One region of the Sphingobacterium sp. PCS056 genome, then DNA from elsewhere that is predicted to be linked to it. Evidence: riboswitches for the same ligand, from Rfam matches in the RefSeq annotation. Region 1 holds a riboswitch; each other region holds the start of a gene.
The links. A riboswitch is a leader RNA that binds a small molecule or an ion and turns the genes downstream of it on or off. The one in region 1 is predicted to bind S-adenosylmethionine.
Positions count from the first base shown of each region.

Region 2: another riboswitch for S-adenosylmethionine. It lies ahead of MUB18_RS07585 (methylenetetrahydrofolate reductase); the one in region 1 lies ahead of metE (5-methyltetrahydropteroyltriglutamate--homocysteine S-methyltransferase).
Region 3: another riboswitch for S-adenosylmethionine. It lies ahead of MUB18_RS00860 (5-oxoprolinase); the one in region 1 lies ahead of metE (5-methyltetrahydropteroyltriglutamate--homocysteine S-methyltransferase).
Region 4: another riboswitch for S-adenosylmethionine. It lies ahead of MUB18_RS16440 (O-acetylhomoserine aminocarboxypropyltransferase/cysteine synthase family protein); the one in region 1 lies ahead of metE (5-methyltetrahydropteroyltriglutamate--homocysteine S-methyltransferase).

Region 1 is NZ_CP096883.1:747,499-749,703, forward strand. Features, by position in the region: gene MUB18_RS03150 (phosphatase PAP2 family protein) at 1-660, shown strand, start outside; SAM riboswitch class I at 736-840, shown strand; gene metE (5-methyltetrahydropteroyltriglutamate--homocysteine S-methyltransferase) at 996-2,205, shown strand, end outside.
Region 2 is NZ_CP096883.1:1,828,304-1,830,508, reverse strand. Features, by position in the region: gene MUB18_RS07585 (methylenetetrahydrofolate reductase) at 1-820, opposite strand, end outside; SAM riboswitch class I at 882-987, opposite strand; gene rimM (ribosome maturation factor RimM) at 1,153-1,680, opposite strand; gene MUB18_RS07575 (30S ribosomal protein S16) at 1,817-2,205, opposite strand, start outside.
Region 3 is NZ_CP096883.1:212,466-214,670, forward strand. Features, by position in the region: gene MUB18_RS00850 (FecR family protein) at 1-123, opposite strand, end outside; gene MUB18_RS00855 (RNA polymerase sigma-70 factor) at 186-758, opposite strand; SAM-I-IV-variant riboswitch at 1,044-1,137, shown strand; gene MUB18_RS00860 (5-oxoprolinase) at 1,173-1,436, shown strand; gene MUB18_RS00865 (alpha/beta hydrolase family protein) at 2,016-2,205, shown strand, end outside.
Region 4 is NZ_CP096883.1:3,925,205-3,927,409, forward strand. Features, by position in the region: gene MUB18_RS16435 (prephenate dehydrogenase) at 1-339, shown strand, start outside; SAM riboswitch class I at 929-1,043, shown strand; gene MUB18_RS16440 (O-acetylhomoserine aminocarboxypropyltransferase/cysteine synthase family protein) at 1,272-2,205, shown strand, end outside.

The DNA.
Region 1 (2,205 bases):
AGTAGGAATCAAATAAATTATAAACAATTAATAGTACCCGCTGCTTTAATGACTTATGGCATAATCTCCTTAAACAGCCCATACCTCAAAAATAAAGATCAACAGATAAATAATTCCATAAACAATGATCCATCAAAAACATTCAAATTTGATAATGTCAGTGTTTTTATTCCTTCAGCAGCTGTTTACGGTCTCAATTTCCTAGGTGTCCCAAGTAAACATAACTTCAAAGAACGTCTAGCCATTAGTGCGATCGCTCATGCCATCACCTTATCTACGGTATACACGATCAAACAGACCACTCCTACTTGGAGACCAGATCGTGCTGATCATGAATCATTCCCATCCGGACATACTGCTGTCGCATTTACGGGAGCCGAGATGTTATGGCAAGAGTATAAAGATCAATCCATTTGGTATGGTATCGCAGGATACACAATAGCTGCGGGTACAGGGTACCTCAGAATGTACAATCAGAAACATTGGTTTTCGGATGTCGCTATGGGAGCAGGTATTGGTATCATGGGAACAAAAATAGCATACTGGCTATTACCCCTATTTGATAAACATTTGCAATCAAGAAAGACAAGTTACTTAACCATGGCAACTCCATTTTACAATGGGAAACAACTTGGTGTATCTGCTAATTTTCAATTTTAAGCCTTGATTTATTGTCATTTTGATATAAAAGTTACAAAATATTTGTTTTTATAAAACTAATTCCGATATTTACAGCGCTTATAGAGAAAGGCAGAGGGAATAGACCCAATGAAGCCTTAGCAACCTGTCGATTGACAAGGTGCTACATTCTACCCCATCAAAAAGTGGGAATGATAAGCTAGACACAAATATATCTTGTGCCCTCCTCTCTAAAAGCAATCAAAAAATTTAGTAAATAGATTCAAGAATTTTTGATCGTTTTTTATTTCAAATAAAAAAAATCCATCTAATTTCTTGCTTCGTTAAGGTTGAACAAATAAAATAATTTTATATTTATGTTACTAACGAACAACTTAGGTTACCCACGTGTAGGTGCCTTCCGCGAGTTGAAAAAGGCCAATGAAGCATATTGGGCTAAAAAAATCAGCGCGCAAGAATTATTGCAGGCTGGACTGAAAATCCGTGAAGGCAACTGGAAAACTCAAAAAGATGCTGGCATCGATTTGATCCCTTCAAATGATTTTTCATTTTATGACCAAGTATTAGACTTGACTCTAACTGTAGGTGCTATTCCAGCACAATACCAATCACTCTTAAACAACGAAGATAAAGGATACAATTTGGACCTTTACTTTGCAATGGCGCGTGGTTTTCAACAAGATGGCGTTGATGTAACGGCAATGGAAATGACAAAATGGTTTGATACTAACTACCATTACATTGTTCCAGAATTCGTAAAAAATCAAGAATTCAAATTGACTTCAGAGAAATTCTTAAACGAATACAATGAAGCAAAATCTTTAGGTATCGAAACTAAGCCTGTATTAATCGGCCCAATCTCATACTTATTATTAGGTAAAGAAAAAGAATCTGGTTTCAATCGTATCGATCTAATCGATAAGTTGGTTCCCGTATATGAAGAAATCTTAGGCAAATTGGCTGCTGCTGGTGCAAAATATGTACAAATTGACGAGCCATTTTTAGCTTTAGATATCGATGATGCAACACGTGCTTTATACACCAGTGTATTTACTAAATTAGCTGCTGCTGCTCAAGACATCAAAATTATTGTAACGACTTATTTCGAGGCATTACGTGACAACGAAGAAACCGCTCTAAACTTACCAGTTTATGCTGTTCATGTTGATCTAGTAAGAGGTGAAAATCAACTCGACACTATATTAGCTAAAGTTCCTGCTTCATTAACACTTTCATTAGGTGTTGTTGAAGGACGTAACATTTGGAAAAATGATTACGAAAAATCTTTAGCACAAATCAAAAAAGCGGTTGATGCTCTAGGCAAAGACCGTGTATTAGTAGGACCTTCAAGTTCCTTATTACATGTACCTTTTGATTTAGACAATGAGGATAACGAAGAATCATTGCCTAAAGAAGTTAAAAATTGGTTAGCATTTGCTAAGCAAAAATTAGCAGAGGTAAAAGATCTAGCGATCTTAGCTGAAGGTGAAGTAGATGCAAAAACTGCGGAGCGTTTCGAAGCTAATAAAGCTGCAGCAGAAGATCGTCGTACATCTTCTTTAATTC
Region 2 (2,205 bases), 1.1 Mb from region 1:
CATTACTTTTACATGCGGAGACCGCTTCACTCAATTCTTCGGGAATATCCAAATGGAAAATCTTAGGTAGGGTAATCAATTGCTTTTTAGTTGTCAACGGTTTCAATCCGGGTATAATAGGAACATGAATACCATTTTCTCTACATTTTGTAACAAACTCTTTGTATTTTTCTACATTAAAAAACATTTGGGTCACGATAAATTCTGCTCCCATTTCTACTTTCTTTTTTAACCATTTGAAATCTGTATTGAAGTTTGGCGCTTCAAAATGTTTCTCTGGATAACCCGCGACACCAATACAAAAGTTTGTTTTTTCAGATATAGCAATATCTTCATGGAGATATTGTCCCTGATTCATATCAACGACCTGTTGCAATAAATCCGTTGCAAATGCATGTCCACCATCTGTTGGAATAAAATCAGAATCACCTTTTCGTGCATCTCCCCTTAGTACCAGTACATTATCAATACCTAAGAAATTTAGATCAATTAATGCATTCTCCGTTTCTTCTTTCGTAAATCCTCCACATATAAGATGAGGAACAGCATCCACTTTATACTTATTCATAATAGCGGCACAGATAGCAACTGTTCCTGGACGTTTACGATAAGCCACACGCTCTAATAAACCGCTTTCGTGTTTCTTATACATATAGTCTTCTCTATGATAAGTCACATCGATAAAGGGAGGCTTGAATTCCATAAGTGCATCCATTGTTTTAAAAATACTCTGGATACCTTGCCCCTTGGCTGGAGGCAACAATTCAAAAGAAAACAAAGTTTTTCCTTTGGCATTACTGATATGATCAACGATTTTCATTAATTTTTTTTAAATATGATTTTGGTTGGCTTACATCGAAATGCACAAGTAAACTTGTTTCAACTTATCTTTCCCATCTCTGAGTTGGGGTAGAATGTAGCACCTTATAAAATAACAGGTTGCTAAGGCTTCATTGGGTCTAGTCCCTCTGCCTTTCTCTATAAGCATCGGCTAATATCGGTAATAGAAATTTATAATCAAAATAATATTAGAAGCTTGCTCAAAAAATTATACGCTTATGGCGCTATAAAAACAAGATCAGATAAAATAAATAAGCCACTACACAAAGATGTGTAGTGGCTTATATTTCTTCATGTTCGATAGTGAAGATGTTAAATTTCTTTATACAACTCAACTAAGCCTTCGGGCAAATCAACCTCCAATACTTGATCTTCTGAATCAATACCGAGCATTAAATCATCATTTAATGGGAACATAAGCTCCTTGCCATTGAAATCAACGGTGGCTATAAATTGTTGTGGCATTTCTTGCACATGTGTAATTTCTCCAAGTTCTCCATGTACCTCATCAATCACTAGATACCCAATTAAATCCGTATATCTGAAATCATCAGGATCACGTTCAGGCATTTTATCATTAGGCAGATATACCTTCTTACGGACTAAGGGCTGTGCTTTATCGATATGATCTACATCTTCCAAATTCAAATAAGCGGTACTATTGGTTTGGTATTTAATATTAGCAACAAAATAAGGAACTAATTTTTTATTGACTTCAACAAATAAGACATCAAAATCTAGATCTTGATAATCTTCAAATTCGAAAAAAAGCTGCAGCTCTCCTTTTAATCCTCGTGTTTTACTAATATAACCGATGTAAAAACTTTCTTCTATGGTCATGTTCTAATTTGAAAGGGCAAATTTAAAAATATAAATACAAAATTGCAGTACTACTTTGGAAATAGGAGTTATTTTCTTTTAAAAAAAAAGCCGGATCATGTCGAACCGGCTTTCTTGATACTGTATGAAAGAAAAATTATCCTTCAGTTTCTTCTGCAGCAGGAGCTTCAGTTTCTTCTGCAGGAGTTTCCTCTGCAACTGGAGCATTTTTAGCAGCAATAGCAGCAGCTTTTTCTTCTTTTTTCTTAGCTTCAGCAGCTAATGCAATTTTCTTAGTTTCAGCTTTTGTATTAGCTAAACCGTCTTTTTTACCAGCGATTCTTGCATCATTAGCTTCAGTCCAAGCAACAAATTTAGCATCAGCAGCAGCCTCATCAAATGCACCTTTTTTAACACCGCCTAATAAGTGTTTTTTGTATAAAACACCTTTATCCGAAAGGATAGTACGAGCTGTGTCAGTAGGTTGAGCACCTTTATTCATCCAATCCAAAGCTTTTTCAAAATCCAAAACGATAGTCGCTGGAT
Region 3 (2,205 bases), 540 kb from region 1:
AACCTCGGTCTGACTATCGTCAAAACTATTATACCAAAGCTGAAATTGGCGGATCTCATCCTTAGAAGCCGTACCCTGGTTGATACGGGCAATAATTTCTTTTATTTCTTGTTGCGATTTCATATGATTAACAATCGTGGTCTATAATAGAAGTACCACAAGTATCAATCAACGCACGCCGAAAATTAAAAAAATAATAAAGATTTCAAATTATTTATAAAAATCCTCAAATGTTTTAGACTTTTACTTATTTGATTTTCAACAGTACGAGGTGAAATATTCAATTTTTCAGCGATTTCCTTACTATTGAGATTGTCGATTCGAGAATAATTAAAGATAATTTTGGTCTTCTCCGGTAGTCGTTCTATCTCCTGAAAAATAAGTTGCTGAAGTTCTTTTGAATTCAAGGCATCATCCAAATTAAGTTCTTCTATCCGATCCAACAGACCATAGGAGGTATGATCAATATATTCAACTCGAGAAGATCGGTTTAAATATTTGATAATAGAGAATTTAGTTGCCTGAAACAAATAGGCTTCAAGATTTTGAATTTCGTCAAGTTTGGGGTTTTTCCAAAGAGAAACAAAGATATCCTGTAAAATATCTTCCGCAATATCTGTCTGTGGAAGCCTGTTATTACAGATTACAAATATCTTATCCCAATACCTTTCATAAATGATCTTAAATGCTTCTTGGTCTCCAGCTCGGATCAACTTTTGTAAAGTTAAATTATCGAGTGAGCTATAGTTGTTTTTCATTTTTATCCCCGTTCTGTCGAATATCGACAAAACGAATCCATGTGATGGGCCAAAACTACAATAATAATTAAAAGAAAACAAGACAGTTAACCATTGAGAACTCGGGTATTCGGTATTTTACCCCAATAAAGGAATCGCGTAACTGCATCAAAAAATTATCCATATCAAACTTGATCATGAAGCTATAGCAAAATCTATGTAGGTAAGAATAGACCTATGCTGGAAAAGAATATCAGCTAATTATTTTAAAATAAATTTTGATTCAAAATAAAATCTACTAACTTTGTAGAGTATTCAGAATTGCACGATGCAATACCAACCGAGTTAAGTAACCGCGGTGGTAAATTAATATGGGTTTCGACCAAAAATATCTGGATACAGTTTATGGTTTAATCCTTTAAATTTTTAAATTGTATGTCAACACCAAATCTTTATCAACACTTACTGGAAAAATTCAGTTATTACACCATCAATGAACTGATACAACTCAACAATGATACGGTATCGGAAAAAGGCTGGGGTTCCTCCAAATCCACATTTCGCACGGCTCTCATCAGTACTTTTTCTAAAAGAGGTTTAGACCTTTCCAACATTATTTCAAGAGAAGATGGTTTTACCTCCGTCAAGTATGTAGCAGTTCGATTAGAAAAAAACACGCTTGTTCCAATTGTTCAGTAGGATAGTCAGAACGACATGATCTTTGCAATTTATCTACTAGTCTAATGAATCAGATCCACAGCTTGTTATACTCTAAATTGGTATTAAAAAGATTAGGATATCAAGCTTACAAAAAGTAGTTCAGTTATTTTACTAATAAGCTTCAGTTGTTTATTATTTTCGAACAATTGAAGCTTTTACAAAATTATATTCCTTAAAAGTATATTTATCGTTTATCATATCTACTTTAAACAATAGTTCTCTCCTGATTTATTTCCAATTGCGAGCACAATATTAATACTATACACAAAAGATGCATCGATAGTTTGTGCCAAGCATATCTGCATTTTTTATTTGATACTCTGCTTTAATTTCCCAAAAATACGGATATGATCACCTGATCATTACATAATATGTATCTACCTAAAATTTTCAAAGCTTTATAAAATGACTTCGTCAAAAGCCTTCCTAAATAGAAAATAGGAATTACATTAGATAAAGTAGATTTTGTATCTTGCATGCTCATAATTGTATTTTTTATGAATCGAGTGAAAAGAGCTCAATCCATGATCACACTCCTTATTAAAATAAATTATTTTGATGAAAAAAAAATCTTTAATAACGCTTTCTGTATTACTATGTGCTTCGGCAACTATGGCGCAAGAAAAGAAAGAAACCAAACTGACTGTAAATATGGAAACACCAACAAAAACTCCATTAGACCCGCAAACATTATGGAAGTTAGGACGTGTTTCTGCCGAAGGAATTTCACCTGATGGAAAAACACTGG
Region 4 (2,205 bases), 2.0 Mb from region 1:
ATGACTGCGGAAGAACATGATACCCATACCGCTTATGTTTCACATATCTCCCACCTGACTTCTTTTGCGCTAGCCTTAACGGTATTAGAAAAAGAAAAATCACAGGGCAGGATATTTGAATTAGCGGGTTCTGGATTTGAATCCACAGTACGTTTGGCTAAAAGCTCTCCCGATATGTGGACACCTATTTTTAAACAAAATAGAGTAAACGTATTAGAAGTATTGGAAGAAAATATTAAACAGTTGCAAGCTCTGAAAGATGCTATTCAAGAGGAAAACTATACACAATTACATAAGTTGATTAAAAAATCAAATAAAATAAAGCGCATTATAAAATAAAGCTCCTGTTATTAGTTTAGGGTCGTTCACTTAAGTTAAAAAATGCTAGAAGCCAATACTTCTAGCATTTTTTAGTTCGCAGCCATCATCATCGGCAATTGTGCGATCACATACAATCAACCATTTCTCTAAACTAAGAGAATCATCAACTTGTTCTTTTGATTCAACCTTTATTTCTACTAGGATCAATGTGTAAATGCTCTTCTTGATGAACAGCATATCCGATATCACTCTTGTCCTTACTAGGACAGATAGATAATAATGGGAATTATAGCGGATTGGCGGCTACTTTACGAATAGATGTCGCATTGTAACCGATTTGTGCAAAGCGTTTTTTTCACCTTTTAAGAATGCGAAGACGCACATCTCCCTTATCCTTTGTTTTCTTTTGATTCCATAATTAACCTAAATTACTTAACACTCTTCATATTTAATAATTACACCTTTTTCTCAAGAAAAAGAAACTACATTTCTTACTCATGTATTAAATAAATAATTCAAAATATTTTGGTTTCTAAATTCCAAGACATATATTTGCAACGTAGATCGAATCGAAATACACCTAATCAAAACCTTTCAATCAGGTCTTGATTTATAAAGAAGTGGCGAGAGACTGGCTCAATGACCCACTGGCAACCTTCAAAATACGTTTGAAAAGGTGCCAATTCCTGTCCATATCAATATTGTTATGGAGGATATAAATGAAACGACAATGATATTTACATTACAAAAAAACAACAGGGTAAGTTCAATTACCAACGTAACATTTACAACTCTTGCATCAACTTCAATGCGAATGTTTGAGCACATGTCTATGTTTTATTGTTAGATCTATCCATTTTTTACTTAATGGATAGCAAGTGCATCTACATGTGCAGATCCTCACTCTATAATATTCACGAAAATATTCAACTAATTAATTATAAAAAACCATGTCTACAAATAAAAATTTAAAATTCGAAACTCTACAAGTTCATGCAGGACAAGTTGCAGACCCAACTACTGGCGCACGTGCAGTACCTATATATCAAACCAGCTCATACGTATTTGAAAATGCGGAACATGGCGCTAACTTATTTGCATTAAAACAGTTTGGAAACATCTATACCCGTCTGATGAATCCGACAACAGATGTTTTTGAAAAACGCATTGCTGCATTAGAAGGTGGTGTTGCTGCAGTGGCGGTTGCCTCTGGTCAAGCTGCGCAGTTCATCGCATTAAATAATATTTTAGAGGCTGGTGATAATTTTGTGTCGAGTAGCCATATTTATGGAGGTACATACAATCAATTCAAAGTTGCATTTAAAAGAATTGGAATTGAGGTCCGCTTCACGAAAGAGACAACAGCTGAGGAGTTTGAGTCATTGATCAATGAAAATACGAAAGCATTATACTTAGAAACAATTGGAAATCCAAGTTATGATATTCCTGATTTTGATAAAATAGCTGCAGTTGCTAAAAAACACGATTTACCTTTAATCGTAGATAACACTTTTGGAGCTGGGGGCTATCTATTCAAACCGCTAGAGCATGGTGCTTCTGTTGTTGTCGAATCTGCGACAAAATGGATTGGCGGACATGGAACAAGTATTGGCGGTGTCATCGTTGATGGTGGTACATATAACTGGGGCAATGGTAAATTTAAACAATTTTCTGAACCTTCTGAAGGATATCATGGATTGGTCTTCGCAGATGTATTTGGCCCAGATGGTCCATTTGGCAACATCCAATTTGCAATCCGTGCACGTGTGGAAGGCCTTCGTGATTTCGGACCGGCTATATCACCTTTCAACTCATTCCAGCTTATACAAGGTCTAGAAACGCTTTCGCTACGTGTTCAGCGTCATGTAGACAACACCCTAGAAA